DNA from 4 places in the Priestia sp. FSL R5-0597 genome. Region 2 is predicted to be linked to each of the others. Evidence: predicted binding sites of a transcription regulator. Region 2 holds the regulator's gene; each other region holds the start of a gene.
What was found. The regulator Rex, encoded in region 2, represses fermentation and respiration genes when NADH is low (regulators of the CRP and FNR family bind a similar motif). The targets are predictions, from matches to a motif close to TTGTGAAATATTTCACAA.

Region 1 (8,001 bases), 280 kb from region 2:
GACAAAAATGACCGTAATCGGGTGAATATCCAGGCTTCTTCCCATAATTTGCGGAGAGATTACTTTGCCTTCAAGCAATTGAACAACTGCCCAGACAATGGCCAGTTTTACAAGCATAAAAGGAGACGTAATAAACGCAATAATAATGGCTGGAATAATGGCGATAATAGGACCAAGGTAAGGGACAACATTGGTTACCATGGCGATAATCGCTAGAAGTAATGCATAATCTAACCCAATAATCAGATAGCCAATGAAAAGCAGTACACCTATACAAATCGCAACAAAAATTTGCCCGCGAATATATGCGCTTAATGCGTGGTTCATGTCGGCTAAAATGAATTTAGCTTCAGAACGAGAGCGGTTTGGAAGCAGTTTTACAATGTAATTAGGTAAGTTTTTCCCATCTTTTAATAAGTAGAAAAGAATAAAGGGTAAAACGGCAACCGATAATATAATTTCTGTAATGGTGCCGACAAAGTTCACAATACCGCTTGAAAATCCAGAAACATATTTACTCAAGTGTTTTGATGCATCTTTTGAAATCTTATCTAGGTCCGTGTTAGCCGACTGAAGGCCTTGTTCGACATATCGGTTATTCGAAAGGTTCGTCACCGCATGCTGAACGTCATGCGTCAGCTCTGGGATATTATCAATAAGACGGTCAACTTGATTTTTTAGAGGCGGAATAACCGATGAAATAATAATGGCTAATGCGCCGATAATCACTATGTATAAAACAAGAATGGAAATAATTCGTTTTACACCTTTTCGTTCTAAAAAGTCAACAAGCGGATTAAATAAATAAAAGCAAATTCCTGCTAAGATAATCGGCAGTGCGATTGTTTTAATAAAAATAGAGATAGGAATTAAAATAAATCCGATTTTTGATAACGAAAAAATAGTCATGCTGAGAATAAAAATAATAATTGTATATACAACAAATTTATTATTTAAGATTTTTTCTCGGAAAAAAGTTCCTTTCTGAGGTCTAGGTTCCAAGCTGTTCAACTCCTTTAAAAAGTAAATGTATAGTTATCATACCCTGATTTAGACTAATTTAAGAGGGTTTTTTACAAAGAAGTGTGCATACTAGTAGAGAATCTTCTAGAAAGAAGGGGTGAAATCATTGAAAGAAGACAAACAGCCCTCGTATCGTGATTTCTCTACAGTAGAAAAAAGCCACGAGTATATAACCGCTGAAGAATTTCCAGACGGTCCCTTCGGCTCTCCGGTTAATCAAAAACTGGGGAAATCTACTTCATGGGAAGAAGGGCAGCGAACGTATAGCGCATTTAATTATGAAAACAAAAACCTTCATGAAAAAGCTCAAAGGTTATTCCCAGGGGCGCACCCTGTACATGATAACCCAAAGGAACATGAACAAAATCCAAGCTAATGTTTTTATTTTTAATGGGAAATGAAGAGCGCTTCTTTCTTGCTTGCATTGATATATGTATAGAATAATGTCTGCCAACTGCGATATCAAAAAGTCTTTGATATGTTTAGTATATGTCGATTTATCTTTTTGTTAAATCATGTTGACAACAAGCGGTTTAGCCTGTAATATAAAACGTAACTTATCACTGTTTCTACAGGATTCGACAAAATTTGATTTACTTAAACTTGTGATCTCAACTTCTATTTACAGCTATTAGAGCGCTGTAAGTAGAAGTTTTATTTATGTTATCGATCAAAAAGAAAAAAGCAGGTCTGCTCAAGCAGGCCTGCTTTTTTTATTATTGAACAGCGTCAAATTTATTTACTTTCCACTGAGAATTAGATTTATAGAATGTGACAGTTCGTTTTACACTGCCGCCATCTACAGTTGGAACTGTGAATTCATAAGAGCGAACTGTTGCTGTTTGATACACAAGCTTTGTTTTTGCTTTTGACCACTCTAACATGCTGAATCCGTCGCCGATTGGATGTGCAAGTTTACCGTTATATGTGATATAGCCGTAATTTGTTAATCCTTTTTCTACTGCACTATTTGTAAATGTCTCAGATAAGTAGCTTGATAGCTCAGCTTTTGTATCAAATTCAGGGCAAAGGTACACGTACTCAGTTCCTTTATATTCAAATGTACGTTCTGTACATGGTTTGTTTTTATAACCGTGCAGAGCACTCCAGAAATGATTGCTGGCACTAGCTGCAATTTTGACAGCATTTGCATCCGTTAGTGTTGGAGATGTTGTTTGTGCTGTAACTCCAGTGCTTAGTGTAAAGAAAATAGCGATTGATGATAAAACTAGTCCAATTTTTTTCATTTCTAACTCACTCCTAATTAATTAACCTTATTTATGTAACAATTATGTGTTTTATATTTCTTTTGTTACATTTATATTACAATAAATCTGTAATAAAAGAAAGTGTTTTGTCTTTTTTTCTTAAATTTTTTTAGATTTTTACTAGTTTTTGAAGTAGATATAGTAAATAAATTGCGGATAAATGTTGATTTATCAGGATTTTTAAACCGATTTTTCTATTTTATATTCGTTTTGTTACAAATAATATTTTTTGTAACAAATATGTAATAAAAGAAGCTGAATACTTTTAGGATACAGAAAAATAAAGATAAAACGGTGAAAAAGCGATTTTAAAAGTTTATTTTCCTTTTTTTGGGCATATTTCTTTTGCGGTTTTGAGCTTTTTAGTAGAGTAGATTAAGAGGAGGCGAAATCATGAAAGTCATTATACATAGTGAGAAAAGCGGTATAGCAGGCATGAATTACAGAAATCTTCAGGAGATGCCCCCTGAAAGAGGAGAAGTAAAAGTAAGGTTAAAAACAGCAGGTTTAAACCGGAGAGATTTATTTGTTATGAATAATCGAGGCAAAGGAGATAAGCCGTTTATTCCCGGTTCAGACGGTGCAGGTATTATAGAAGAAGTGGGAGAAGGCGTAAAAGGTTTAAAAATTGGAATAGAAGTGATCATTAATCCAAGTCTGGAGTGGGATCGTATAGAGGACATTCCGTTTACGCCTAAAATTTTAGGTGGTCCATCGAATGGAACGTTTGCAGAGTATGTAATCATAAAAGCGGATAATGTTGTGCAAAAGCCGCCTTATCTATCTTGGAAACAAGCGGGAGTTCTTTCATTATCAGCTTTAACTGCGTATAGAGCTCTCTTTACAAAAGGACAGTTAAAAAAAGGAGAACATCTACTTATTCCTGGTATAGGGAGCGGAGTCGCGACTTATGGCTTGTTATTCGCAAAAGCTATCGGAGCTGACGTAACGGTTACTTCTAGAAGTGATGAAAAAAGAAAGCAAGCCCTAGAGTACGGAGCTGATTATGCATTAGACAGTGGAAGTAACCTAAAAGAAGAAATCAACGATAGAAAAGTAGATATCATACTTGATAGTGTGGGGGCAGCTTTATTTCCGACGTATTTTGAAATACTAAAGCCAAATGGAAGAATTGTTAATTTTGGTGCGAGTTCTGGAAATGAAGTTGAATTGCCTCTAAGAACTATTTTTTATCCTCAATTCAATATACTTGGCACATCTATGGGAAGTCAGGAAGAATTTGTGGACATGATGGATTTTATAGAGAAACATCAAATTAAACCAATCGTCGATAGATTCTATCCGCTGTCAGAGGCAGCTGCAGCTTGCGAACGATTAGATAAAGGAAAACAATTTGGCAATATAGGTTTACTTATTTCAGAATAAAAAAATCCCCGGCGCTAACTGGGGACTTTTTTATATAATCAAACGTTTGTTTAAATGAAAGAAACAAGGTAATAACAGGATTTTTAGCAGTTTTTTTATCATAACCACCAAGCCAATAAAAAGGTAACAAATCCTCCTAGTATCAAAAATCCCATGCTGTATTTGAGCGTGTATTTAAACAGTTCACCCTCTTTTCCGGCTAAACCTACTGCTCCAGCAGCGACAGCAATTGATTGAGGAGAAAGCATTTTAGCCATTACGCCGCCGGCAGTATTAGCCGCTACGAGAATAATTGGCAAGACATTAATTTGCTGAGCAGTAGTTAGCTGCAAGTTGCCGAACAGCGCATTATTCGATACGACAGACCCCGTTAGAAATACGCCAATCCAGCCAAGAAATGGAGATAAAAATGGAAAATAAGCAGCTGATGTAGCGAGTGCCAATCCAAGTGTAGAGGACTGTCCTGAATAATTTGAAATAAAAGCAAAAGCAATGACCATCATAATCGTCATAATAGGTCTTGATAGTTCTTTTACGGTTTCCAAAAGAGTGGTCCATGCCACTTTTGCCGATACGTTAAGCAAGAAAACTGAAAGGATACAAGCGATAAGAATTGCCGTACCTGTTGCTGCAAATAAGTCTATTTTTAAGACAGCAGCGTAAGGCGTAGGATCTTTTACTAAAGGCGCTGCTTTAATTACGTGATTGTGTAAAAATGGGACGTTAATAAGCAGGTTCAGATGTTCAAGCGCCGTTTTGACAAAAGAAATGCTCCAAGCCGTAACGAGTATCGTTAATAGAATAAAAGGAGACCAAGCCTTTAAAATTTGTTTTGGTGACAGGCTGAAGCTTTTAGCTGCTGCCGGGCTTGTTCTTTTAATATAAAAAGCAAGAGCAAGCAAACTCACAATAGAAGATGTGATATTTGGAAGTTCAGGGCCGATGTATGTAACAGTTAAATACTGCGTCAGTGCATAGGAAATGGCTGTGATGCTCGTTGCTTTCCATACGTCTTTTAATCCTTTTATCCCATCCATAATAAAGACAAGTAAAAAAGGGATAAGAAAAGAAATAATCGGAAGCTGCGTGCCAAGAAAATGAGCAATTTCTTTTGGATCAATGCCAGATACTTGTCCTGCGACAATGACAGGAATCCCCATGGCGCCAAAAGCTCCTGAAGCTGTATTAGCAATTAAGCATAGCGCCGCTGCTTTTAACGGTTTGAATCCAAGTCCAACTAGAAGCGCTGCTGTAATGGCAATTGGAGCTCCAAATCCTGCTGCTCCTTCTAAAAAAGCATTAAAGGAAAAAGCAACAAGCAGCATTTGCAAGCGGGGGTCATCGGTTATTGAAATAATAGATTGCCTAATGGTAGTAAACTGTCCGCTTTTGACAGTTAGCTTGTATAAGAACACCGCGCCGATAATAATATAGCTGATGGGCCAAAGTGCATACAAAAACCCATAGCCTGTGGCTCCTAAGACCATTGAGGCAGGCATATCATAAAAATAAATAGCAATAATCATAGAAAGAAGTACCGTAATACCAGCAGCAATGTGTCCTTTTAATTTCAAAAGAGTTAAAGCAATAAAGAAAAAGATGATGGGGATGAGTACAATTAGTGCAGAAAGCCAAATATTATTTAACGGATTATATACTTGAGTCCACGTCATATTCATACACCTCTACTACATATTTAAAACAAGGGAGCGGGGGAGTCCCCCGCAAAAATCTTTTGATGTTACACAAAAGCTCTGTCGCGAGTTTGCTTAAGAATGCTAGCAGAGTGCTCGAGCTGCTGCTGTTCGTGAGGAGTTAAATTCAATTCAATAATTTGGCGCACGCCGTTTTTATTAATGATAGCCGGCACGCCGATATACACATCAGAAATACCGTATTGTCCTTCTAATAAAGCAGATACCGTTAAAATAGAATTTTCATCATCTAAAATAGCCTTGGTTATGCGTACAAGTCCCATCGCAATTCCGTAATAAGTCGCTCCTTTTCGATTAATAATATGGTAAGCCGCATCGCGTGTTTGTTCGAATAGATGCTGCATATCCGGCTCTTTTTCAATAGCAGCAGTATTGATAAAATGTTCGAGCTTCACACCGCCAATTTGCGCGTGGCTCCAAACAGGAAATTCCGTATCTCCATGTTCCCCCATAATATAAGCGTGGACGTTGCGAGAATCTACTTCGAAATAGTCGCTTAACAAGTAGCGGAAGCGAGCTGTGTCAAGAATCGTTCCTGAACCAATTACTCGTTCGTTTGGTAATCCTGATACTTTTTGTGTAACGTGTGCGAGAATATCAACTGGATTTGTTGCCACTAAAATGATGCCGTCAAATCCGCTGTTCATAATATCTTTTACAATGCATTCAAAAATTTTAACGTTTTTTTCAACTAGATCTAAGCGCGTTTCCCCTGGAGCTTGATTAGCGCCCGCTGTAATAACTACTAAATCAGCATCAGCGCAGTCTTTATAATCTCCAGCCCAGATTTTCATCGGTGTGGCAAATGGCATTCCATGATTGATATCGCGTGCTTCGCCTTCTGCTTTTTCTTTGTTCATATCGATTAACACTAATTCATTGGCAATACCTTGATTCACCATTGAAAAAGCGTAGCTTGAGCCAACAAAACCAGTTCCGATAACGGCAACTTTTCGTGTCTTTGGTGTAAATTGTGTTTTCATTTGTATCATCCTTTGAATTTTATTTTGTGATGTTTTTCACAATGTTAGTGTAACAAGAATAAATACCCTCGGCTGTGATAAAAATCACACCCTTAAAAAAATAGTAAACAATTTTACAGGGCGATTTAAAAAAGGGTTCTTCTACATGAAGTGCCACATTTAGAAAGATCTTAAACGTTTAAAGTGTTGAGTAAAGGCAACTTGTTTTGCAGAAAGCTAAAGAGTTTAACATTCTCTATTTGTATGTTAACAGCCAATAATGTTTCTATAGACCCACACGAAATCCATTTGTTACACTAAGTTTGCTTATTTTGAATAAAGGAGTGGAAGGGATGGAGAACTACTATGAGCAAGCCCAAAAAGGCGCTTGGGTTAGTATCTTATCATATATCTTTTTATCAGCATGTAAACTTATTATTGCGGGTGTCACCGCTTCCTCTGCTTTAAAAGCCGACGGTCTTAATAATGTTACAGATATTATTGCATCAATTGCCGTCTTAGTCGGCTTAAAAATCTCTAAAAAACCTCGCGATAATGATCATCCCTATGGACATTCCAGAGCGGAACATATCTCTTCACTTATTGCTTCTTTTATCATGATGGTCATCGGACTAGAAGTATTGGTCGACGCGGGTCAGTCATTATTTATGGACAAATCTGAAGCGCCTAATTTACTGGCTGCTTGGGTAGGTCTTGGAGCGGCTGCTGTTATGGGTGGTGTCTACCGGTATAATATTAAGCTTGCTAAAAAACTTGATAGCCAGTCTTTATATGCGGTTGCTAAAGATAATTTGTCTGATGCACTTGTGAGTATAGGGGCTGTTGTGGGAATTTTCGGCTCACAATTCGGCCTGCCCTGGCTGGACGTGGTAGCTGCTTTTGCTGTGGGAATTATTATTTGTAAAACAGCCATCGAGATTTTTAAAGAAGCGGCTCACTCCTTAACGGACGGATTTGATGAAGAAAAGTTAGGGCACTACAAAGAAAGCATTGGGCTTGTAGAAGGTGTAAAAGAAGTAGAAGATGTGAAAGCGCGCAAGCTTGGTAATCAAGTCGTGATTGATGTAACTGTTAAAGTAGATCCCCATTTAAATGTTATTAAAAGCCATGAAATTGCTGATCAAATTGAACATATGATGAACGATGAGCATCAGATTAAAGATACGCTTGTTCATATTGAACCTGATGCATACGAAAAGCAAAAATAAAACCAGCACGTTCTTTCGTTATGAAAGGATGGGCTGGTTTTATTTTTGGAGAAATTTGAAATAAATCACAAAAACTTCTTCAAAAATGAAAATGAAAAGCCGTTATTAGTAATATAAAGATTTTTGTAGAAGGGTGAGGGAATGAAGAGGTTAAGTGCAAAGCTCGTAGTATTTTTTAGTATTTTTATAGCTATTTTATTATTAGTTGTTTCAGGGGCTGTTTATCAATTTACCAAAACACAAATAGAAAAAGATGTAGAGATTCAGTCTCAAAGTCAAGTGAAAGAGTTAAAAGAAACGATTCATACGTACTTAGACATGTATAGTCGTTCTTTGCTGACGTATAGTGAAAATGACGTAATTGTTAATTTTGTTAAGCAGGAAGGAAATCAAACAAACCAAGAGAAAAATCCGTATT
Region 2 (8,001 bases):
CCGCCATGTTTTAGAAACGAAACAATGTGTTTCGTCTTTTTTATTGTTTGAACCATTTTTATATAAAACTTTACCGTCCTTAGGAGCAATCCTAAGGAATTTTTTATATACAAAGAAATTTCTTTGTAGAATTGCGATGTTAAAGATTGTTGGATTTCTTACTGGATATGTATAGTCCACAACGTTTACAATATATATATACAGATTGAAATGAGGTTCTGAATGAATGACAGAGATTAATGAATTTACGTTTATGTCTACGTCTCCTGATGAAACTAATCAGCTGGCTGCTCGTCTAGCAACTTTATTAGAAGCTGGTGACGTGCTGCTGCTTGAAGGCGATTTGGGAGCTGGAAAGACAACATTCACAAAAAGTTTAGCTAAAGGCTTAGGAATTGAACGCAATGTGAATAGCCCGACATTTACTATCATTAAAGAATACAAAAGCGGTCGCCTTCCTCTTTACCATATGGATGTGTACCGTCTAGGGGATGAATTTGAAGACCTAGGGTTCGATGAGTATTTTGAAGGAGATGGCGTGACGGTCGTGGAGTGGGCTCACCTGATTGAAGAGCAGCTTCCTAATGAATATATTCAAATCAATATTTACCATGAAAACGAAACGACTCGTAAAATCCTTGTAAAAGCGATAGGCAGTCGGTACGTTGAAATATGTAAGGAGCTTTTTAAAAGATGAAAATGTTAGCCATTGATACATCCAATTTTGTCATGGGTGTTGCTGTCGTTGAAGAAAACAAAGTAATTGGAGAAATTATTACGAATCTAAAAAAGAATCACTCTGTTCGCGTGATGAACGCTGTGGAATCTTTGTTAAAAGATTGTGATATTGCGCCAAGCGAGCTAGACCGTATTGTAGTGGCACACGGTCCCGGGTCCTATACCGGTGTACGCATTGGTGTTACCATTGCCAAGACACTTGCTTGGACTTTAAATATTCCTTTAATAGGTGTATCTAGTCTTGAGGCACTAGCAGCAAACGGTCGTTATTTTGATGGATATATTGCTCCGTTATTTGATGCGCGCCGTCAGCAGCTTTATACAGGACTATATGAATGGAATAACGAACGAGGTCTTGTAGAAGTTGAAAGTGATCGACTTGTTATTAATAAGGACTGGGCGGAACATTTAAAGTCATACAACAAACCTATTTTATTCATAGGCAATGATCTTTCCATGCATGAAGAGGCGTTAAAAGAAGTGTTGAGTGAACAAGCTGTATTTGCCCATGTTCAGCAGTTTAACCCAAGACCAAGTGAATTGGCTTTCTTAGGAATGAAGAAAGAGCCGCAGTCTGTGCATACTTTTGTTCCGAACTACATTCGTTTAGCTGAAGCAGAAGCCAACTGGCTTGCTTCACAGCAAAAAGGATAAAAGAAGGTATAACATGAAACTAACAATTAAGTTTCGTTTAATGGAAGTTAAAGATATTGATCAAGTAGTGAAAATCGAAGAGAAGTCTTTTACGACACCTTGGAGTGCAGAAGCATTTCAAAATGAGTTAACCAATAATCAATTTTCAACTTACATTGTGATGGAAGAAGGGGAAAATATTATTGGTTATTGCGGAACGTGGATTGTTATTGACGAAGCACATGTAACCAACATTGCGCTATTGCCAGACTACCGAGGCAAGGGACTGGGTGAATTGCTGCTGCGCAACGTGATGGACGTTCTTCGAAAACTAGGTGCTACGTCAATGACATTAGAAGTTAGGGTATCTAATCATATTGCACAATCATTGTATCAAAAGCTAGGTTTTAAACCTGGAGGTATTCGTAAGAATTATTATTCTGATAACAATGAGGATGCATTAGTTATGTGGGTGAATTTATGAATGAAAATCAATTAATTTTAGCATTAGAAACAAGCTGTGATGAGACAGCAGCAGCTGTGATTCGAAACGGTCATGAAATTGTAGCCAATGTGGTGGCCTCTCAAATAGAAAGCCATAAACGATTTGGCGGTGTCGTACCGGAAATTGCATCTCGTCATCATGTAGAACAAATTACAGTAGTAGTTGAAGAAACTTTAAATCAAGCGAACTTGAAGTTTGCAGATATAGATGCAATAGCTGTAACGGAAGGACCAGGGCTTGTGGGAGCACTTCTTATTGGCGTAAATGCAGCCAAAGCGCTAGCATTTGCACATCAAAAGCCATTAATTGGTGTTCATCATATTGCAGGACATATTTATGCAAATCAGCTAATCAAAAAACTAGAATTCCCGCTCTTATCGCTAGTTGTATCTGGCGGGCATACGGAGCTTGTATACATGGAAAGTCACGGTCATTTTAAAGTGATCGGTGAAACAAGAGATGATGCAGCAGGAGAAGCCTACGATAAAGTAGCCCGCACGTTAAACCTTCCATATCCAGGCGGACCTCATATTGACCGCCTTGCACATGAAGGAGAGCCATTAATTGATTTGCCGCGTGCTTGGCTAGAAGAAGGATCCTATGATTTTAGTTTCAGTGGATTAAAATCAGCAGTTATTAACACTGTCCACAATGCGAAGCAAAAAGGTGAAGAGATTCTTCCACAAACACTTGCTGCTAGCTTTCAAGCGAGTGTCATTGATGTGTTAGTAACTAAAACGATTAAAGCTGCAAAGGAATATAACGTTAAGCAAGTTTTATTAGCAGGAGGAGTTGCTGCTAATAAAGGGCTTAGAGCAGCGCTAGAAGAGGCATTTGAACCCCTATCAAATATTGAGCTTATTATCCCGCCGCTATCTCTATGTACGGATAATGCCGCAATGATTGGAGCAGCAGCAAGCGTACGATTTGCTCAAGGAAAACGTTCAGATATGTCATTAAATGCAAACCCCGGTTTGGACTTGGAAGAGTAAGTGACGAATGAGATTTATTTCTCATTCGTCTTTTTTTGTGGATAAAAATGATTTATCAACAATATTCAATAAATTTAGAATTGACTGTGGATAATTATGTGGAAAAGTCCGTGCACTCAGTACACGGACCTGTTATCAACAAGTTTTAATTATGAAAATCAGACAGATATCCACTATTTATTCACAGAGTGGATAAAGCTTGCTCTTAAGCGCATGAACAAGTAAATAGGATGAATAGATACGCAAAAATATAGGCTACTCTTCTAGAAGCAGCTGTAATTCTTCCCACTCTTCCATTAATGTGGATAACTGTGAAGAAATTTTTTCATTTTCACCGTTTAATCTTGATACTTCTTCGTGATTTTGATAAATTTCAGGGTCACAAAGAAGTTCTTCATTCGCCGCTTGGGCGGCTTCTAATTTGTTTACTTCAGTTTCAATTTCTTCAATGCGGCGCGTTCGCTGTCTCATCAATTTCTTTTGTTCTTTATCTTGTTTATAGGACTGTTTATCTACTTTTACCGTACGTTCTTCGTTTGCTTTTATATTTTCTAATTCTTTGATTTCCTCTATTTCTGCTTTCTTTTCTACATAATAGTCATAATCTCCAAGAAATTCTTCTACTCCTTCAGGAGATAGCTCTGCTATTTTATTGGCAGTACGATTAATAAAATAACGGTCATGTGAAACAAATAATAGAGTCCCTGGGTAATCAATTAACGCATTCTCGAGTACTTGTTTGCTATCTAAATCAAGATGGTTAGTAGGTTCATCCAAAATTAAGAAGTTAGCTTTTTGAAGCATAAGCTTCGCAAGAGCCAAACGTGCTTTTTCACCACCGCTGAGCGTGGAAACGATTTTCAGTACATCATCACCTGAAAACAGAAAATTTCCAAGTGCTGTACGGATTTCTTTTTCAGGTTTGGCTGGGTAGTCATCCCAAAGTTCATTTAAAACGGTTTTATTAGACGTTAAATTGGCTTGCTCTTGGTCGTAATAACCAACCATTACATTTGAGCCAAAGGAAATGGTTCCAGTCTTGAAGCTGAGTTTATCCACAATGCCTTTTAATAAAGTTGATTTCCCCACGCCATTAGGACCAACCAACGCAAGGCTTTCCCCTTTTTTAATGCGAAGGTTTGCCTCTTGGACGACATAGTTGTGTTCATCATATCCGATAGACACATCTTCCAGATTTAAGACTTCATTTCCGCTTTGACGTTCAATTTCAAACGAAAAACTAGCTGATTTTTCGCCTTCGTTAGGTCGATTTATTAACTCCATTCGATCGAGCTGTTTACGTCTGCTTTGCGCACGTTTTGTAGTCGATGCGCGGGCGATGTTTCGCTGAATAAAATCATTCAGCTTTGCGACTTCATCTTGCTGCTTTTCGTACTGACGCAACTCTTTTTCATATCGCTCTGCTTTTTGTACAAGGTATTTAGAGTAGTTGCCCGTGTACTTCACCGTTGTTTTTTGTACGACTTCATACACTTGATTTACGACTTTATCAAGGAAGTAACGATCATGTGAAACGATTAAAATAGCTCCTTCATACCCTTGCAGAAACTGTTCCAGCCATGCTAAAGTTTCAATATCTAAGTGGTTGGTAGGCTCATCCAGAATAAGCAAATCAGGCTTTGTTAAAAGCAGTTTTGCAAGAGCCAGGCGCGTTTTTTGTCCACCGCTTAAGGAGGAAATAGGGGTGCTGTAGTCAAAGTTTGAAAAACGGAAACCGTGAAGAATAGATCGTGTATCCGCTTCATATTGATAGCCGCCTAAATCTTTAAACGTTACTTGAAGCTGATCATACTCTTTGGTTAGTTTTTCGTATTGAACTGAATCATTAAAAATGTCTGGATCACCCATCTTCGTTTCAAGCGTACGTAATTCTTTTTCCATCTTCTTTAATGGAGCAAAGACAGTCATCATTTCTTCCCATATGGAGAGTGTTGACTCAAGAACTGTATCTTGTCCCATATAATCAATGGAAACACCCTTAGGTTTAATAATTTCTCCGCTGTCATAGGAAAGCTGCTCAGCAATAATTTTTAATAAAGTTGATTTACCAGCACCGTTTCGTCCCACTAGGGCAATGCGGTCTTTTGATTGTACTTCTAACTTTATATTCGATAAAATGGGTTCTGCCCCATAGTATTTTGTAATACCGTTCAATTGTAGAATAATCATTTTTTCACCTCTAGTAGTATATCCATAGTGTATTTTAACATATTTTTAACTACAAGTTCTTCCTACAAGCGTTTGTAATTTGTAGAGGGACAAGGACAAATGATGAAGCGAATGTTTTGATTCATGAAATAAAATGATTTTACCTGCACATTTTATACAGGATACTATGTTAAAATAAGAGATAAGTGCATCTCTGAACTTATCTATGATGGATGTAAAAAAATCCGTCATGACTAACAAACCGATCCTTTGAAGGGCTAATTGCTTCGTTCTACATACCGACTTTAAGGAGTGCTGAATAGACAAAAGCCGTCGAGGTGTGAAGCGGAGTATATATAAAACAAGAGAAAAGAGAGAGAATTGGAAGCGCTACCTCAAAGCGGTTGATGCTTTGTGAAAGGTAATGCAATATGACTTGAAAATGTTAGTAATGACATACATGAACTGAGGGGGTACAACGTGAACACTGAACAATTAAAAATACCACAAGCAACGGCTAAGCGATTGCCGCTTTATTATCGTTTTTTGAAAAATTTGCATGCTTCTGGTAAACAGCGTGTGTCGTCAGCGGAGTTAAGTGAGGCAGTGAAAGTGGATTCTGCTACTATTCGTCGGGACTTTTCTTACTTTGGTGCATTAGGAAAAAAGGGATACGGCTACAATGTGAATTATTTACTTACATTTTTCCGTAAAACGTTAGACCAAGATGAAGTAACGAAAGTAGCACTGATTGGCGTAGGGAATCTAGGAACGGCCTTTCTAAATTATAATTTTATTAAAAATAATAACACCAAAATTGAGTGCGCTTTTGATGTGATAGAAGAAAAAGTGGGTACGAAAGTAGGCGACGTGCCGGTCTATCATCTTGACCAATTGGAAGATTATATGAGTGATGACATCTCAGTAGCGATTTTAACCGTTCCTGCCACTGTTGCTCAGCAAATTACTGATCGTTTAGTGAGTTGCGGAATTAAAGGAATTTTAAACTTTACTCCTGCACGCTTAAACGTACCGGATGAGATTCGACTCCATCATATTGATCTTGCTGTAGAATTACAGTCGCTCGTCTACTTTTTGAAAAATTATCCTGTTGAATAAGACGGACTGTGTTACGATTTCCTTAAGTCTAAATTAATAAGGAGAGTGGGAATATGGGGATTGGAGCAGGCAGTTGGATTATTATTGCGATTGTAGCACTGCTTATTTTTGGACCGAAACGGTTACCGGAGCTAGGAAGATCAGTGGGCCAAACGCTTAGAGAGTTTAAGCATGCCGCTAGCGGTGCATCAGAAGATCGTGAAAAAGATAAACAGCGTCAAGTAGATGACAAAGAGTAAAAGGGTGATCATAGTATGACCGAACAAGAAATGTCAATATATGATCATATAGGAGAGCTGCGAAAACGCATTTTAATTGTTTTATTTTTCTTTGTGATTGCCACAATTGGCGGCTTTTTTATAGCGGATAAGGTTATTGTCTATTTACAGCATGCTGATGAGGCAAAGAATTTAACGATGAATGCATTTCGGTTAACAGATCCAGTTAAGATTTATATGCAATTTGCTGTTATTATCGGCTGTGTACTTGCAGCTCCTGTTGCACTGTATCAACTTTGGGCATTTATTAGTCCTGGTTTATATGAAAAAGAGCGTAAGGTAACGCTTGGATATATTCCTGTTTCCATTTTTCTCTTTATCGGCGGTGTCTCTTTTTCTTATTTTGTGTTGTTTCCGTTTGTCGTTGATTTTATGACGCGCGTTTCTGATGAGCTGAATGTAAACCAAGTGATTGGCATTAATGAATACTTTTCTTTTTTAATGCAGCTCACACTGCCTTTTGGCTTGTTGTTTCAGCTTCCCGTCGTCGTTATGTTTTTGACGCGTTTAGGAATTATAACGCCTATGTTTTTATCTCAAATTCGAAAATATGCCTATTTCGTACTGCTAGTTATTGCCGCACTTATTACACCACCGGAATTGCTCTCGCACATGATGGTGACAGTGCCGCTCTTAATTTTGTATGAAATCAGCATCATTATTTCCCGCATTTCGTATCGCAAAGTGTTAAAGGCAAGGGCAGAGCAAGAAAGAGAAGATGTTAGTATGTAAAAAAAACCACTGAAACAGTGGTTTTTTTATTTGGATGAATCATCTTGATTTTTATATTGCTGCTGCAATTTTTTAATTTTGTAGTGCAAGATAAAGATGCGAACCGCAAACCTGAAATCGAATGCGGCTACGAGTGCAAATAAGATTGTGGGGAAATTCCAGACGGTTTCCTGGGCATTTTGAATTGCCAAGTAGGTGAATAAAATCCCCATAATAATATAAATAAACCCTCGTGTTAAAGGGATATTCTTCATAAAAACATGCCTCCAAAAATGAACTGCATTTGTTCTGCTTGTTTTTGCATTTCTATAATTTTATCTGCAAAAATAGTTTGAGATAAAATAACGATTGTATTCATCAAAACATGAGCAATAATAGGTACAACAATTAGTCTCGTCCTTGCATAAAGGAATGCAAATACAAATCCCATAGCTGTATACACAAGTAAATGTTTAAAATCCCAGTGTACCGCAGCGAAAATAAGGGAACTAATAAATGCAGAGATAAAGAAATTGTATCGTTTGTGAAGAGAACCAAAAATAATCTTTCGGAAAATAATCTCTTCTAGTATTGGTCCAATAACAGACGTAACGACAATAAGGAAAGGCGTTGCTTTAACAAGATTAACAATATTTTGTGTGTTTTCAGATACTTGGGTAATGCCAAGAGCGTGCTCAATCATACCTGCTACAGCTTGACCAGCCATAGCGAGAAACACCCCAAGGACTGACCAGACAACAGCAATCGTTTTTCCAGCATGTTCTATACGCATGGACATGTCACGGCGCAGCAGCAGTAAGACAATAAGTAAACCAAGGATAAAGCTAATGATAGT
Region 3 (8,001 bases), 2.4 Mb from region 2:
ATGCCCATGATGCGATGTTATTGGCTGGAAAATCCATCGCGGCTACGGCGATTGAAATGATAGAAAATCAAGAGCTGATTAGTCAAGCGAAACAAGAGCTGGAGGATAGACTAGAAGGGGAAAGCTATGAATGTCTTGTGCCTTCACATATACAGCCACCTAATTACTCAGAAAGTGAGGAGGAAGACTACAGCATGGTATAAAAAACGAAGCGGGAAAAACGTATTTTGGCGTAAGGAAGATCCGGACGATGAATCGTTCGGATTTTTTTATTGTTAGGTTGAACACAGGTTTCATTTATCCCGTTTTTTCGTCTTTAGATTGTATTGATGTAGTTATGCCTCAATCTCTTTTTTGTTTTCATTAAAAATAAATGGTTAAAAATATATCTCTTTGCTGAACCTAACCCTATCTAATTGTTCACGAAAAGAGGTAAAAACATGAGAGCATATAAAGTAGAAAAAGATGGGTCAATTTCAACTTCACTAAAAGGAAAATCAGTTTTATCCACTTCTTATTTAAATAAAGGCTCTGCTTTTACTGAAGAAGAAAGAGAAGAGCTTCATCTGCAGGGACTTCTTCCTCCAACGGTCTTAACGTTAAAAGAGCAGGCAAAAAGAGCATATGAGCAGTTCGAAAAAGCGCCGAATGATCTTCAAAAAAATAATTCGTTAAATGATCTGCATAACCGGAACGTTGTGTTGTTTTATCGTTTATTAACCGATCATTTAAGTGAAATGCTTCCCATTATTTACACGCCTACTGTAGGTCAATCTATTCAAGAATACAGCCATGAATATCATCGTCCTGACGGCTTATATTTATCCGTAAATGAAGCGGACAGATTAAGTGAGGCGATTGAAAACTTAGGGCTCGACAGCGAAGATATTGATTTGCTTGTAGTCACGGATTCAGAAAGTATTTTAGGAATTGGGGACTGGGGAGTAGGAGGGATCAATATCGCAGTTGGAAAGTTAGCGGTCTACACAGCTGCAGCAGGAATTGACCCAAGCCGCGTACTGCCTGTTGTTCTTGACATGGGGACCAATAATAAAAAGCTTCTTGAAGATCCTTTGTATTTAGGAAATCGTCATGAACGAGTAAAAGGAGAAGACTATAATCGTTTTATCGCTCAATTTGTAAAAGAAATAACGGCCAAGTTTCCTAAAGCGCTTCTTCATTGGGAGGATCTTGGTAATATTAACGCGCGACACATTATGAAAGAATACGGCGATAAAATTTTAACATTTAATGATGATATTCAAGGAACGGGAGTAATTACTCTTGCAGCCGTTTTAACAGCCGTCCGTATTACAGGTACGCCTTTAAAAGATCAGCGGGTTGTTGTATTTGGACCGGGATCTGCTGGAATTGGGAATGCTGATCGTATTCATAGTGCGATGATGCTTGAAGGGTTATCTGAAGAAGAAGCATATGATCGTTTTTGGGCATATGATTACAGAGGTCTGTTAACGGAAGATATGGAAGATTTAGCTCCTTTTCAACAGCCATATGTTCGCCAAAATGAAGAGATTAAAGAATGGGAAAAGGGCGATGAAAATAAAATTTCACTGTTGGAGCTTGTCAAGCAAGTGAAGCCAACGATTTTAATTGGAACATCAGGCGTCACGGATGCTTTTACCGAAGAAATTATTAAAGAAATGGCAAAGCATGTAGAGCGCCCGGTGATTATGCCGCTTTCAAACCCAACTAAACTTGCTGAAGCTGTTCCGGAAAATATTATAAAATGGACGGAAGGAAAAGCCCTTATTGCAACAGGAAGTCCATTTGAACCCGTTGAATATAACGGGCACACTTACGAAATCGGACAGGCTAATAATGCATTTGTGTTTCCAGGTCTTGGTTTAGGTGCAATTGTGGTTCGCGCTCAAAAGTTTACTGAATCTATGTTTGCAGAAGCAGCCAATGCAGTAGCGCGTATAGCAGAAACAGATACAAAAGGAGATACGCTTCTTCCAAATATTAAAGATCTTCAAAAAGTATCAAAGGCGGTTGCTGTGGCAGTTGCCGATGCTGCTGTAAAAGATAACGTAGCAACTGTTACCGAAAAAAATGTAGCTGAACTTGTAGAAGAAGCGGTATGGCAGCCTGTTTATAAACCTGTTAAGGCAAGAAATGAATGAGGTGAATGATAAATGAGCATAGGTCAAATTTTTCTCATTCTCGCGCCTATCTTTTTTGTCATTTTGCTTGGTTATTTAGCAGGGCATTTTAAAAAATTTGACAAGCAAACGTCTAAGGGGCTTAACACATTAGTAACGAAGTTTGCGCTTCCTGCACACTTATTTGTAGGTGTGACGACAACGCCAAGAAAAACACTCATAGATGAATGGCCGTTTTTAGTTGTGCTGATTTTAGGCATCGTCGGGTTTTATCTCATTATATTGCTCATCGTGAAGTATGCAGGGAAGCATACGCTAACTTCTTCTTCTATGTTTGCTCTAAACTCAGCTCAGCCAACGTTTGCTTTTATGGGCATTCCGGTACTTGGAGGCTTGTTTGGTGCAGGTGCAGTAGCGATTCCAATTGCCATCACAGGAATCGTGGTGAACGCGATTTTAGATCCGTTGGCAACGATTTTGGGAACCGTTGGCCAAAGGGGACGAAAAGAAGGGGAAGAGAAAACAAGTTTATTCAAAGTAACGGTTCATTCTATTTTGCATGGTCTATCTGAGCCTTTGGCATGTGTCCCGTTAATTGGAGTGATTTTAACGCTTTGCGGCTTTCAGTCACCTAAACTGTTACAGGATATGCTTGATCAAATTGGAAGTATCACATCCGGAGCAGCTTTGTTTGCGGTAGGAGTAACGATTGGAATTGGAAAAATTAACTTCAGTAAAGGCGCGCTTGGGATCGCTGTCTTAAAAGTAGCGGTTCAACCGATCGTTATGCTCGGAATTGCAGTATGGATAGGGCTGTCTTCAGATGAAGTGACAAAAGCTATTTTACTGGTAGCTTTTCCTGGGTCTGCTGTAGCTGCGATGATTGCTTTGAGGTTTGAAAGCTTGGAAAACGAAACGGCCTCTGCTTTTGTCATTAGTGCTATTTTATCGTTGATTACGCTTCCGCTTCTTATTTCTTGGCTTATGTAAATAAAAAAACGAAAGAGGGAAATTCCTCTTTCGTTTTAAGACGGATTAATAAGCTAATGCGAATAATCCTTTGATATGAGATAAGTAACGAACGTTACTTGCTTCTTTCATAAGTGATGCTGGTAAACCTTTTAATTGCGTTTTGTTTCCGCCGATTGTACCAATTGCATCTTTGCGTCCAAGACTTCCTAGTGTACCAGAGAAGACAGGAACGAATGATTCCATTGCTCCGCCGCGAATAGCTACTGCTAAGTTCACGCCTACAACTTCACCCATTTGCCAAGCTAATTGAGCAGTAGGTGGGTAAGGGCGACCTTCTGGACCCATTACAACCGCTGAGTCACCAGCAAGGAATACATCTTTATGAGATGTAGATTGTAAGAATTCATTTACAAGTGCACGACCGCGGTTTACTTCGATACCTGAGTTAGCAACTACAGAGTTACCTTGAACTCCGCCAGTCCATACCATTGTTTTTGTTTCAATTTTGCTGCCGTCTTTAAGTTCAACAGTTGTAGCATCCATTTTTGTTACAGGTGTACCAGTAACGAATGTAACGCCACGTTTTGTTAAGCTTGATTGAGCGCGCTCTACTAATTCAGCAGGGAAGCCTGGAAGAACTGTAGGAGCTGCTTCTACACAGTATAGAGAAATTTCTTTTGGATCCACACCGTGTTTTAGACATAGGCTTGGCATTAAGTCAGCGTATTCACCAACAAGTTCGATACCTGTTAATCCGCCACCGCCAACTACGATTGTACCGTCAGCTTTATTTTTTGTTTTGCTGTATTCAGCGATACAAGCTTCTACGTGTGCACGTAAACGGTTTGCATCATTTACTGATTTAAGAACGAAGCTGTGCTCTTCTAAACCAGGGATACCGAAGTAAGCAGTTTCACTACCTAAAGCTGTAACAAGGTAGTCGTAGCTTAATTTTGTACCATCTTCAAGAGATACTTCACGTTGATCTGGTGAAATTTCTTTTACCGTTGCAATTTTTAAATCAACGTTGTAGTTTTTAAGTAATTTATCAAGTGGTAAAGCTACCGCTTGTTCAGAAACGCCGCCTACAGCTAGACGGTGTAATTCTGTAATGATTTGGTGAGTAGCAAAACGGTTCACTACTGTAATTTTTGCTTCATCCGCACTTAGGTGTTGGCGAGCTGTCATTGCAGTTAATAAACCACCGTAACCGCCGCCTAAAATTAAAATATGTTTTGACATAGTCGATCCTCCGTCCACACTTTTTAATGAAAATTATTTTTGTTTTTCGTTTGTAATGTCTAAATACGCTTGTGCAAAGCGGAATAGTTTTTGAGCTTGTGGATCTTTAAGCATGCGTAATAAACCGAATAAACCGATTGAATTAGAAGCATTTGCTTCTGCACGATCGTTTGCTTCGATTGCAGTAGCTGCAAGACCTTTTACTGTTCCTTCTACTGGCTCGATAAATTCTTTTACTCCACCAAGTAGATCTTCTTTTAATACGTCGTCAGTTAATAATGATTGCGCAACGTCGTAAGTTTTTGTAAGCACCGTTACCATTTCAGATAATTTTGGTAAATTATCTACAAGAACAGTAAGAGCTTCTTGTACTTCAGGCTTTAACAATTGATCTAACACATCCGCTTGACCTTTGTTAACCGCCGCTTCTGTTTGTACAGCAGCATTTTCCTCTGCAGCTGATTTTTGAATAGTTGATTGAGACATGAAAAGTCCTCCTTTGCTGGATACTGTTGCATATGTAGTTCCTAGTTATCTGCTAGACTTTCAAACTACATTGTGAAGTTGTGAAATCTTGCACATAATTCTATTTTAATTTTAATACGAGATAAAATCAACTCATTTCGTTGAAAAAATAAGTGAAGAACCTCGTAACCCTTTGTTTAATAAAAGTTTATAAAAAATAAAGCGAATAATTGCCTAGGTAAATAAAATTAAAATAGGGAACTAACATGATTCCTCTTCCTACGATAAAACAAATAACGTCATATTTCAACACATACGAACTTAATATTCTATAAGTATTAAAAAGATAGGGCGCATTTACTATTTAAAGAGTTTTCAAAAAATTACATTGACTTACTATAGTGTTCTACATATAATCAGAATATAACATCTTATGTAAGGAGATATAACATGGTTATAGTGGATGAACTTTATCATAATGTGGTCATTACATTGCCTCAATTAAAATTAATTGAATTTATAATGAAGTTAAAAGAAGCTAAAGCACAAGAAATAGAAGATATAAAAGCGAAAATTAGTAAATACGAAGAAAAGAAACGTGCTGAAGAAGCTTGGTATCAATCACTATCACCGTTTCGCAAATTTTTTACCGGGCGTCCTTTAAGTCAGCATCAAGCGGTCGAGTATATGGTATACGTAAAGGAACGCTTTAAAAAAATTGATCACCTTAAAGCACAAATGCGAGAACTTCATGAAGTTCTTGAATTAATAAAAGCGGAAAATGAAGAAACAAGTGAAATTACGCTTTCGCCTGCTATTGTACAAGAAATAAAACGATTAAAAAGCAGTGGAGGCGTTGGGATATGAGTGTTAATGAACTAAGTTTAGGGATAAATACAACGTGGGTTGTATTAACAGCCGCGATGATTTTGCTAATGGAAGGCGGCTTTGCCTTGCTAGAGGCAGGTTTTGTCCGCTATAAAAATAGCGTCAATATTATTATGAAAGTATTCGCTGATATTACAATAGGAACGCTTTGTTTCTATTTAATTGGGTTTGGATTAATGTACGGAGATGATTTAGGCGGAATCGTCGGTAAAAGCGGTTTTGCGCTCTCAGGTAATTTATCGCACCTTGACATTCCAATTGGGCTTGAAACATTTTGGCTGTTTCAATGTGCGTTTGTTATTGCGGTCATTTCTATCGTTTCTGGAGCGGTGGCAGAACGAATTAATTTCCGCGCATATCTTTTATATGCGATTTTAATGACTACATTTATTTATCCTATAGCCGGCCACTGGATTTGGGGAGGCGGATGGATTAGTAAGTTAGGGATGCTTGATTTTGCCGGTTCGGCAGTTATTCATGCTTTAGGCGGTTTTTCAGCTTTAGCAGCTGCAATAATGATTGGACCGAGAAAAGGGAAGTTCACGAAAAATGGAATTAGTTCTGTTTCTCTTCCAAGCAATTTGCCGCTTGCATCAGTGGGTGCTTTTTTATTATGGTTTGGATGGTTCGGGTTTAATGCAGGAAGTACGCTAAGTGCCACTGACGTTAGAATTGGTCACATTGCTATTGTCACAATGTTATCAGCAGCAGCAGGGGGAGCAGCTACTTTATTTTATACTTTATTTCGCTACAATCGTTCAGATGCACCTTCTGTAATAAATGGATCGCTTGCCGGACTTGTCGGCATCACGGCCGGGTGCGCTTTTGTTAATACACCATCTGCTATTTTTATTGGAGCTGTATCCGGCTTATTAATGATGGCAGCTACAAACTGGCTCGAAGCACGTCAAATCGACGATCCTGTAGGAGCTTTTCCTGTACACGCTGCTTCGGGAATATGGGGCACGTTGGCTGTGGGTTTATTTTCTACAGACGGCGGTGTGTTTACAGGAGGGAGCTGGACGTTATTAGGTGTTCAACTTCTCGGATTAATTGCTCTATGCGCTTGGGGATTTGTTACGACGTGGATAGGGTTAAAGGTTATTTCCTTGGTGGTTCCGCTTCGATCTACGGAAGAAGAAGAAGAAGTGGGCTTAGACATCAGTTACCACGGTATCATGGCAGCTCATCAAGCTCCTGAATTTATTGAATATGAAAACTACTATGCGGAAGTAAAAGAAAAAGCCGCAGATTCGTAATAAAAGGCCGCGCCTTATAACAAAAGGGCGGCCTTTTTATGTGGAAAAAAATAGATGTAAAATACTTGGTTTAAATGATTGAAAAGTCAGAATATTTGTGTTATATTATAAAAAAGCCAAGGAGTTGATTTCTTATGAAAAAGAATTTACTTAATTCACCGCAAAAATCCAACGGAAAGGTGCTTGATGCATTATTCGCTGAGATGATTTTAGACAAGGCGATTGCAGAATTTCGTAAAGCACAGCTAAAAGAAGAAATCGACCGCACGCTATTGATGAAAAATAAAGAAGAGTTTCTAAAACTCTCATCAGAACTTAAACAAATTTCTTAATTACTTACTATACTTCACACACCATCTATTTTAGATGGTGTGTTTTATTTTTGAGACCTACTAAAAGGGATTAATTAGTAATAATTATGGACCTCCATGTACGCTTAATGGGTTTACAGGATCTCGAAACGGGGAAACCGTTCCAGAGTTCAAATTTGATAACTATTATCCACCAGCAAACGGAGCGGAACTATATCAAGTGGTAAATGGGGAAGAAGTACTTTTAGCTACCTACGTGGTAGAAGAAAAACGATTTGTACCAGCGGTTGCTAAACCAATGTAAAGGAATGTTTTTTTATGATTCGAAAAGGTTTGTATGCAGCATATAATGAACGAGACTACGAATGTTATGAAACGGAAAATGGGTGTGTAAAGCTGATTAGCTATGATAAAGGCGATGTAGCAAATGGATTCATTCCATACAATGACACGACTTTTACAAAAGAAGTTCCTCGTGATGCTGTTGAAGAAGTGTTTTTTGTAGCTCCGTATGCTACTTATCAAAATGACACGTTTGATGTGTCAGCTGCTTCTGATGTTCGAGTGCTTTTGACCACATCTGAAAAAGAAAAAGCTGATAAATATCATTTTCAACGAACGGATAAATATCTATATGAAAAACGTGTGTTAAAGGAAGAAGTGAAGTTAACGGAGAAAAAAACTCCTTATTCATAAAACGCCACAATAAAAAGAGGATGCATTTGCATCCTCTTTTTATTT
Region 4 (8,001 bases), 2.5 Mb from region 2:
AGTATGAAAAGGTAAATGATGGGCTTCAATTGTTTCTCCAGGAACAGACACAATCATATTCTCCACCATATTTCGAAGCTCTCTTACATTTCCTGGCCATTGGTAAGCTTTTAATACTTGCTTCGCTTTATTTGATATGCGCTTTTGGACGTAATACAAGCTGCAAAAGTAGGAAACATAATGATCAACCAGTAAACTGATATCCTCTTTACGTTGAGATAGAGGCGGAAGGCTGATTTCGACTACCTTTAAACGGTAGTATAAATCTTCACGAAACCTCCCCTTTTTAATAAGCTCTCCTAGATGTTGATTTGTTGCCGAAATGATTCGTATATCGATACTTTTTGTTTTAGTTCCTCCAATTTTCTGTACCTGCTTTTCCTGTAACACTCGAAGCAGTTTCACTTGCAAGGAAATCGGCATTTCACCAATTTCATCAAGCATCAAGGTTCCGCCATCAGCGAGTTCTAACAGTCCTATTTTCCCTTCTGTTCGAGCGCCAGTAAAAGCTCCCTTTTCATAGCCGAACAACTCCGATTCTAGCAACGGCTCAGGAATGGCTCCGCAGTTCACTTTAATAAATGGCTGATTGTTTCTATCGCTTGAATCGTGAATAAGGTTAGCGACTACTTCTTTTCCGGATCCTGAGGGACCTGATAGAAGAATACTTGTAGGAAACGGAGCTACTTGTTTGGCTTGCTGATAAACCAAGTTCATCCTATTGCTTTGAAACACTAGGGGCTGTTCCGACCCATTCACGTTTACAGCGTATTTATTTGCATTCATATGCGAAAACTCTTGTACCTTTAAAAGCTCTTTTTTAACTGCGTTTAACTGTGTAATATCCTGTACAGTGGTCACAACGAGCTCTATTTCACCTTGTTTGTTAAACACTGGATTTCCTGTTACCATAACGTCTCTTTCGCTTGAAATGGTTTGCATAATAGAGCGCTGCTGTTTTTCTACTAACACAAGTAGGGAAACAGATTGATCAATATATCCTTCATCGATAACGGTTTGCATATGCTTTCCTAATACGTCTCGTTTATTTGTTCCTGTGATTTTTTCATAAGCTTCATTTACATATATCGTTATTCCCTTTTTATTTACTACATATATTCCGTCCGTAGAGAATTCAATGATGGCCTGTAACGTTTCGTTCGTCAAATCTTTTTTCCCTTTAAAAGAAGTCATTGTTTTGCATTCCTTTCTTATGGTGAATTCCCGCCAACATATGGTGAAACTTTTCACCACTAACCATTCAATGCACAATAGCCTTTTTCCTTCTAAAAGCGGTGAATTTTTTCAGCACTTGGTTATAAGAACCAAGGAAAACTGCGCTAATATTTACTTTTCAAATACTGGCATAAAAATTGCAGTCTAGTATGTTGAAAGAATAGGAAAGAGTCTATCCATTTTAAAAAGGATTATTCTCTCCAGCATATAGGGTAAATGTAGTATAAAGTCATTTTGAAAACGCAAACAAAAATTCAACTACGTTTAGGAGGCTATTATATGTGTAATATTATCAAACCTAACCCAAAGCTTTATGTGATGGACAACGGCTCGATGCAAATGGATAAAAACTGGATGCTTGCAATGCATAACCCAGCAACTGTTAAGAACCCTCATGCACCTACGGAATTTGTAGAGTTTCCAATTTATACTGTATTAATTGATCATCCTGAAGGGAAAATTCTGTTTGATACAGCCTGCAACCCTGAATCAATGGGACCACAAGGGCGTTGGACTGAAGCAACTCAACAAATGTTTCCTTACTCCGCTACAGAAGAATGTTATTTACCAAATCGATTAGAACAATTAGGGGTTGACCCTAAAGAAATTAAATTTGTTGTTGCCTCCCACCTTCATCTTGATCATGCCGGCTGCTTAGAATTGTTCACTAACGCCACTGTTATCGTTCATGAAGATGAGTTAAACGGCACTCTTCAGTCTTATGCACGCAATCAAAAAGAAGGTGCTTACATTTGGGCTGACATTGACGCCTGGATAAAAAATGACCTTCGTTGGAAAACGATTAAACGAAACGAAGATACCATCAAACTGGCAGAAGGAATTAATGTCTTGAATTTTGGAAGCGGACATGCTTGGGGTATGCTTGGTCTTCATGTTCATTTGCCTGAAACAGGTGGCATTATCTTAGCATCCGATACAATCTATACAGCTGAGAGCTATGGTCCTCCTGTTAAACCACCCGGTATTATCTACGACTCTCTTGGATATGCAAACACGGTTGAACGTATACGCCGTCTAGCCTATGAAACTAATTCGCAAGTTTGGTTTGGTCACGATGCAAATCAATTTCAGCAGTTCCGCAAATCTACTGAAGGTTATTACGAATGAAATCAAGCAGCTGCTTAATATAAAAAAATTTTCTATAAATCGGAGGGCAAACAAATGACCATTTCAAAACTAGTTTTCACCCCTCTTAGCTACACAGGATGGGGATCACTTCAGCAACTGCTTCCCGAAGTAAAAAAATATGACCCTGCTCATATTTTAATCGTCACAGATCCCGTGTTAAAAGACATTGGACTTGTAGATAAAGTAAGTGCTCCTCTTATACAAAATGGATACGAAGTAGATGTATATGCAGATACGGCACCAGAGCCGCCCTTAGCGCTTGGTGAAAAACTCGTATCTTACGCAAAAAGCCGAAAATTTGATTTAGTCATTGGAGTTGGCGGCGGCAGCGCATTAGATTTAGCAAAACTTACGGCCGTTTTAGCCGTTCATGACGGAGCTGTAGAAGAATATTTGAACTTAACTGGCACGAAACAAATTACGGAAAAAGGGCTTCCGAAAATTTTAATTCCTACGACCTCCGGCACGGGCTCAGAAGTAACGAATATTTCTGTATTATCTCTTGAAAGCAGCAAAGACGTCGTGACCCACGACCATTTGCTTGCAGACGCCGCCATTGTAGATCCCGAGCTTACGCTGAGCGTTCCTTCTAAAGTAACGGCAGCTACAGGGATTGATGCATTAACTCATGCCGTTGAGGCTTATGTATCGGTAAATGCAAATCCAGCAACGGACGCCTTAGCCCTAAAGGCTATACGCATGATCAGCTCTTCTTTAAGAACAGCTGTAGAAAATGGCGAAGATAAAGAAGCACGAACTCAGATGAGCTACGGAAGCTATTTAGCAGGTCTCGCTTTTTTTAACGCTGGTGTTGCTGGTGTTCATGCACTTGCATATCCATTAGGCGGACAGTTTCATATTTCTCACGGTGAATCAAACGCCGTACTGCTTCCATACGTTATGGGCTATATCCGCAGCAGCTGCGTGACAAAAATGCGGGATATTTTTGAAGCACTAGGCGGAAACGCTACTTCTTTATCAGAAGAGAAAGCTTCTTATCAGTGTGTAAAACAACTGCAGACACTTGTTGAAGACGTCGGCATTCCTCAAACCCTTCGCGGCTTTAATATTCCAGAAAGTGCCCTTCAAAAGCTGACAGAAGATGGCGTCCAGCAAAAACGAATTCTCGCTCGCAGTCCTTTGCCTCTTCGTGAAAAAGACATACGAGCTATTTACCAATCGGCTTATGATGGAGCTATAGTGGAACCTGTCCACTAAAAAACTCCCCCTTACCTAAGGGGGAGTTCTAATTATGCTGCTTTGGCCGTTGTACCAAAACGATTCTCTTTTGGATCGCTAGGCTGGCAGAATAAAACAATTAGCCAGATACTGCCGATAAGTGGAACCAATGTAATGAGCTGCCACCATCCGCTTTTTCCCGTATCGTGGAGTCTTCTTGCTCCTACCGCTAACGATGGGACTGCAACCAACAACGAATAGATAACCGGAAGAAAAAGAGGCTTATCAATAACGAACTGAAGGAACGAAAGAATAAATGAAATAACAAAGTTAACTAACACAAACATCCAGTATTCAGTTCGGCTTGCTCGACCAGAAAATACCCCGTAATTTTTTAACACCTTTATGTAACATTTCATCTGCAAAATCCTCCTTTTTTATCATATAATTGTAAATTTATAGTTTATATATCCTTTTTATTCAAAAAACAAACCGTTAAATAAACAAATAACGACATTTTTTATCCAAAAGAAAAAACTTCTTTAAAAAAAGAAGTTTTCTTGATGTATTATGCTTTTTCTATTTAATCAAATCATTTCGGTCTTCCATACTTGGCGGTTCCTCAAGCCATCCGTTTTTGGCCATGATTTTTCCCCCGTCTTGCCCGTATGTTAAAATGTCTTTGGCCGTACTGACAAGTGTAAGAGGAAGATCTCCACGCAAACTAAACGCGGTGCCCAAAGCGTTGCTTCCTAGCCCGAAACTACAGAATAAACTCACGCAGTACATCATTAGTTTATCTGAAAAAGGTGCTATTTTTGACTCGGTTGCTTTCGCACCCCACGTCGCAGGCGTCTGAATATCGCTCTCCAGAAGAATTTTGCTATAATTACTTACAACTTTCTTAGCCAGCTCTTTTCCTTTTACAAAATACTTCTTCACTTCAGGTTCATTTGCTACTTGAGCGAACCCTGTAATCATTTGCATGCCAAGAATGTTGCTTTCGATAGCGTAATAAATATGTGCTACCTCTACAGTATTTAATACCCGTTTACTCGAAAATAGATGGATTCCATCCATGTAATCTGTGCCTTCAGCAAACTTCGCTTTTTTAGGCACTGAGACAGCTGGAGGTCTTGGAAGCACGTCTTTTTCCTGAAGGTAATCTACACATTTGTCATACACATCTTGTGTGAAAGCCGTAAGCTTTTTGTAAAAAGAGATCATGTCTTTTCTGTAGGACATGGTTAAATGCAGCGTATGTAGACCCATACTAATTTCTTTTAAAAGGCGAAGAAACATAATATCAAACATTTTATCATAAAGCTTAGGAACACCGACATTTACGTCTTTTTCCGTGTATCCTACCGGTATGGCTGCCCCTTCATTTTTTAGAATCGTTTTGATATCTTCAATATAGTTCACCACTTGCATATGCGTATCTTGCATAATTTCTTTCGCCTTGTCATCTTCTGCCTGAACAATAAAATATTCTAAAATCCTTCGAATCATTGTCTTTTGCTGATAGGTCATCCAAAGAGTAGCAATTTCACTTGAACTTAAGGGTATTTCTTGACTCATACACTAAACCTCCTGCTAGGGATACATAGAGCTCTATTTATTCAAAAGTCGGCATCTGTACAAGTGAAGATTGTATTCTACTTTAACGTTCATTCACGTAATCAGATACAAAACTCTGTCTCTTCCTCAATTAATTCTGCTTCATTTACTATGCACAAACTGGAAGAATTCTATGTATTTCCCCTTGCTTTTAAATGGAGGAAACAAAAAAAGCCCCTTTCCATTTAAGGCGCTTTTTCAAAGAAAACGTTTTTATTCCATCGTATCGGAAATTCTTTTGTAGCTTCCGCATTTTTTTAGATATTGAACAATATCTTGATCTTTTACATGCTGAATAGCTGATCCGAACAATTCTGCTGCTACCTGCATGCGTTCATGTTTATGTTCAATGGTCATAATATATCGAAGCGCATCCACAACCGGTGCATTGTGACGTGTACGACGAGTTATGTACTCGTGAATGGCTTCATTTAACCCTTCCGATTCTGCTTGTTGAAACTCAGGTTTTCTTACTGCTTGACTATATACCACTTTTTTGCCACTCCTTCTCCTCGTTTTTAATCAGGTTTTATCTCTCTTTTATTTCCAGTTCCCTAACAGAAAGAAAACAAAACATGCAATCTTACTTTTTTATAAAAATAATTATTTTTCATATAGTTCTAACAGACGTTTGTGTATCCAAATAGCAGCTTGTAAACCTTCTCCCATCGCTACCGTAACTTGTTCAGAATGAGCCACAATGTCTCCTGCTGCCCACACGTTTGAAACATTTGTTTCTTTTGTACGCGGATTTACGATAATGTGCTGATTTTCTAGGAGTTCTGCCCCCAGCTCATGCGCTAATTCTGTTCGAACTTTATTTCCTCCGAACGCTAAAAAACCTCTTTCTCCATAAATAAATTCATTGTTTTCGAGGATGACTCCTTTTAACATTTCTGCTTCAGCTATGACTTTTTTTATTGCCCCTTCTTTATAGGTAATTCCCTTTTGCATCAAAGTATTTGCTAAAGGTCCAATCTCTTTTTTGTCATGATTAATGTATGTAATGTCGTTGGTCCAATATGTTAACGTAAGAGATAAACTGGCTCCTGCTTTTCCCGACCCTAGTACTAATACCCTTCTATTATTTACTTCATACCCGTCGCAGTCGGGACATACATATACCGTTTTTCCCATACAGTGATGTAGCTCTTGCTGAAGTTCAGAAGGAATCCGGTCTACGACTCCGGTCGCAAACAATAAAGTAGCTGCTTCGTAGTTCGCAGAGTTTGTGATGACGTTAAACCCTTCTATTTCTTTTTGACACTGTATGACACGATCTTCTGTAAATTGAATGCCGTAGCTTGTTGCTTGCTGCCTTCCCGTTTCTCTTAGAGTTTGCCCGCTTATTCCCTCAGGCCATCCCAATATATTTTGATAATTTTTGCAGAGATTGGAACGTCCATCGTTTGAATCAATAACCAATACACTGCGCTTATATCTTCCAAGCTGAATAGCGGCTTGAAGTCCTGCAATTCCTCCACCTATAATGACACAGTCATACTTGTCTGCCACAGCACATCACCCCAGCTTTTACTATTTTCTAAACGAAAGCTTCAGTTTCTCATTATCTGTTTTTGTATTATTTTTATACGCTTTATTGTCTTTATTTTTTGAAGTCATTCTACATACAAAAAACCGCCTCGGCAGCTACCCTGCCTAGAGACGGTTTTTTATAAAATGAAAAAGACGATATTACTCATTTTTCTTTCCTGCTTCTTTTTCATTAATTTTAGTAATCAAATCTTCTTTATATACTTCACTATCTTTCCCGTAGCGTAGACGACTATGACAGTTGGGACATAGTGCCGCAGCGTCCTTTGGTTTAGCGAGTCCGCTCTCTGAAAGCTTTGAAAGATAGTACATTTGCAAAAAGGAGCTTCCATCTTTTGCGATAAACGGCGCGCTTTCTCCGCAGGCTTCACAAATACCCGCTGCGCGTTTGTGAACATATTGTCCAAGAGCTGCCGTTTGTTCATAAATACTTGTCTTTTTTTCTTTCCCTAACGCCATATGACGAAGCTGTTCAGTTGAATAAGCTGAAACATCCAGCTGTGCTGCTTTTTCCTCAATCACGGAATTTCGTTCAAGTTCAAAAATAATGGCTTCACGCAGCTCTCCGTCTGAATCCCACATAATTTCTAATTGATGATTGATATACGTCACTTCATCAACAAACTCGACCACTCCCGGCTCCACGTAGTGAAATAAATAAACGGCTTTTCCTGATAAAAAATGTTCACGAAGCGCTTTATTGCCTTTAATGAGCTGCATCGATCCTCTTTGGCCTTCTCCCGTGTAGAAAAAAGCGGTTTTATCTTTATTCCATCCGTGTCCCGTTCCGTATTCACTTCCGCTTTCTTTTGTGAAAATAAAAATATATGGATGCGCTTTTGGCGTTGATATTTCGCTTTGTTCCTGTCCTTTATAAAGCTTATGAATTTGTTTTCTGCGATAACGATGTCCTTTTTGAAAGAAATCTCCGCGCTGTAAATCCGTAATCAATGAATGGCCTCCTACTGCGGTCCTGCTTTTATAGTACTTATAGCTCTACTATACACTAATTTTTGTTTTCTTTGCAGGTCGTTTCTTCTATCTATTGGATTTATATCATACAAAAAAGCAGCTGTATGGGCAGCTGCTTTTTTGCTATAGTCAATTTTGCACGGTATAGTCTTCTCCTAGCCATTTTGTGCTGAGTTTTTTTAACGTCCCGTCTTTTTTCAGCTTTTTAATCGCTTGGTCGACTTCCGACTTTAACTTTTCGTCTTTTTTGTTAAACATAAAATACACTTTTGAATTAATCACAATATCTCC

Region 1: MKX72_RS02660 (L-lactate dehydrogenase) is a predicted target of Rex. The motif match lies at 6,400-6,417, and genes of this name have one in related genera.
Region 3: MKX72_RS13275 (DUF1641 domain-containing protein) is a predicted target of Rex. The motif match lies at 4,902-4,919, and genes of this name have one in related genera.
Region 4: ahlS (AhlS family quorum-quenching N-acyl homoserine lactonase) is a predicted target of Rex. The motif match lies at 1,236-1,253, and genes of this name have one in related genera.

What each region holds. Positions count from the first base shown of each region.
Region 1 is NZ_JBBOUZ010000001.1:492,793-500,793, forward strand. It holds gene MKX72_RS02635 (AI-2E family transporter) at 1-1,002, opposite strand, end outside; gene MKX72_RS02640 (hypothetical protein) at 1,130-1,399, shown strand; gene MKX72_RS02645 (IseA DL-endopeptidase inhibitor family protein) at 1,740-2,270, opposite strand; gene MKX72_RS02650 (zinc-binding dehydrogenase) at 2,685-3,677, shown strand; gene MKX72_RS02655 (lactate permease LctP family transporter) at 3,776-5,356, opposite strand; gene MKX72_RS02660 (L-lactate dehydrogenase) at 5,419-6,375, opposite strand; gene MKX72_RS02665 (cation diffusion facilitator family transporter) at 6,708-7,583, shown strand; gene MKX72_RS02670 (methyl-accepting chemotaxis protein) at 7,725-8,001, shown strand, end outside.
Region 2 is NZ_JBBOUZ010000001.1:215,356-223,356, forward strand. It holds tRNA gene MKX72_RS01270 (tRNA-Asp) at 1-6, shown strand, start outside; gene tsaE (tRNA (adenosine(37)-N6)-threonylcarbamoyltransferase complex ATPase subunit type 1 TsaE) at 227-697, shown strand; gene tsaB (tRNA (adenosine(37)-N6)-threonylcarbamoyltransferase complex dimerization subunit type 1 TsaB) at 694-1,392, shown strand; gene rimI (ribosomal protein S18-alanine N-acetyltransferase) at 1,406-1,855, shown strand; gene tsaD (tRNA (adenosine(37)-N6)-threonylcarbamoyltransferase complex transferase subunit TsaD) at 1,852-2,868, shown strand; gene MKX72_RS01295 (ABC-F family ATP-binding cassette domain-containing protein) at 3,124-5,058, opposite strand; gene MKX72_RS01300 (redox-sensing transcriptional repressor Rex) at 5,518-6,156, shown strand; gene tatA (twin-arginine translocase TatA/TatE family subunit) at 6,210-6,395, shown strand; gene tatC (twin-arginine translocase subunit TatC) at 6,411-7,166, shown strand; gene MKX72_RS01315 (YdiK family protein) at 7,193-7,420, opposite strand; gene MKX72_RS01320 (CPBP family intramembrane glutamic endopeptidase) at 7,417-8,001, opposite strand, start outside.
Region 3 is NZ_JBBOUZ010000001.1:2,599,273-2,607,273, reverse strand. It holds gene MKX72_RS13295 (M20 family metallopeptidase) at 1-203, shown strand, start outside; gene MKX72_RS13290 (NAD-dependent malic enzyme) at 441-2,144, shown strand; gene MKX72_RS13285 (AEC family transporter) at 2,157-3,113, shown strand; gene MKX72_RS13280 (NAD(P)/FAD-dependent oxidoreductase) at 3,159-4,337, opposite strand; gene MKX72_RS13275 (DUF1641 domain-containing protein) at 4,371-4,823, opposite strand; gene MKX72_RS13270 (hypothetical protein) at 5,253-5,669, shown strand; gene MKX72_RS13265 (ammonium transporter) at 5,666-6,949, shown strand; gene MKX72_RS13260 (IDEAL domain-containing protein) at 7,084-7,281, shown strand; gene MKX72_RS13255 (hypothetical protein) at 7,579-7,956, shown strand; gene brnQ (branched-chain amino acid transport system II carrier protein) at 7,996-8,001, opposite strand, start outside.
Region 4 is NZ_JBBOUZ010000001.1:2,762,808-2,770,808, forward strand. It holds gene MKX72_RS14080 (sigma-54 interaction domain-containing protein) at 1-1,194, opposite strand, end outside; gene ahlS (AhlS family quorum-quenching N-acyl homoserine lactonase) at 1,516-2,364, shown strand; gene MKX72_RS14090 (iron-containing alcohol dehydrogenase) at 2,419-3,603, shown strand; gene MKX72_RS14095 (DUF805 domain-containing protein) at 3,636-3,983, opposite strand; gene MKX72_RS14100 (DUF3231 family protein) at 4,144-5,145, opposite strand; gene MKX72_RS14105 (hypothetical protein) at 5,398-5,676, opposite strand; gene MKX72_RS14110 (NAD(P)/FAD-dependent oxidoreductase) at 5,788-6,699, opposite strand; gene MKX72_RS14115 (hypothetical protein) at 6,880-7,689, opposite strand; gene MKX72_RS14120 (amino acid ABC transporter substrate-binding protein) at 7,840-8,001, opposite strand, start outside.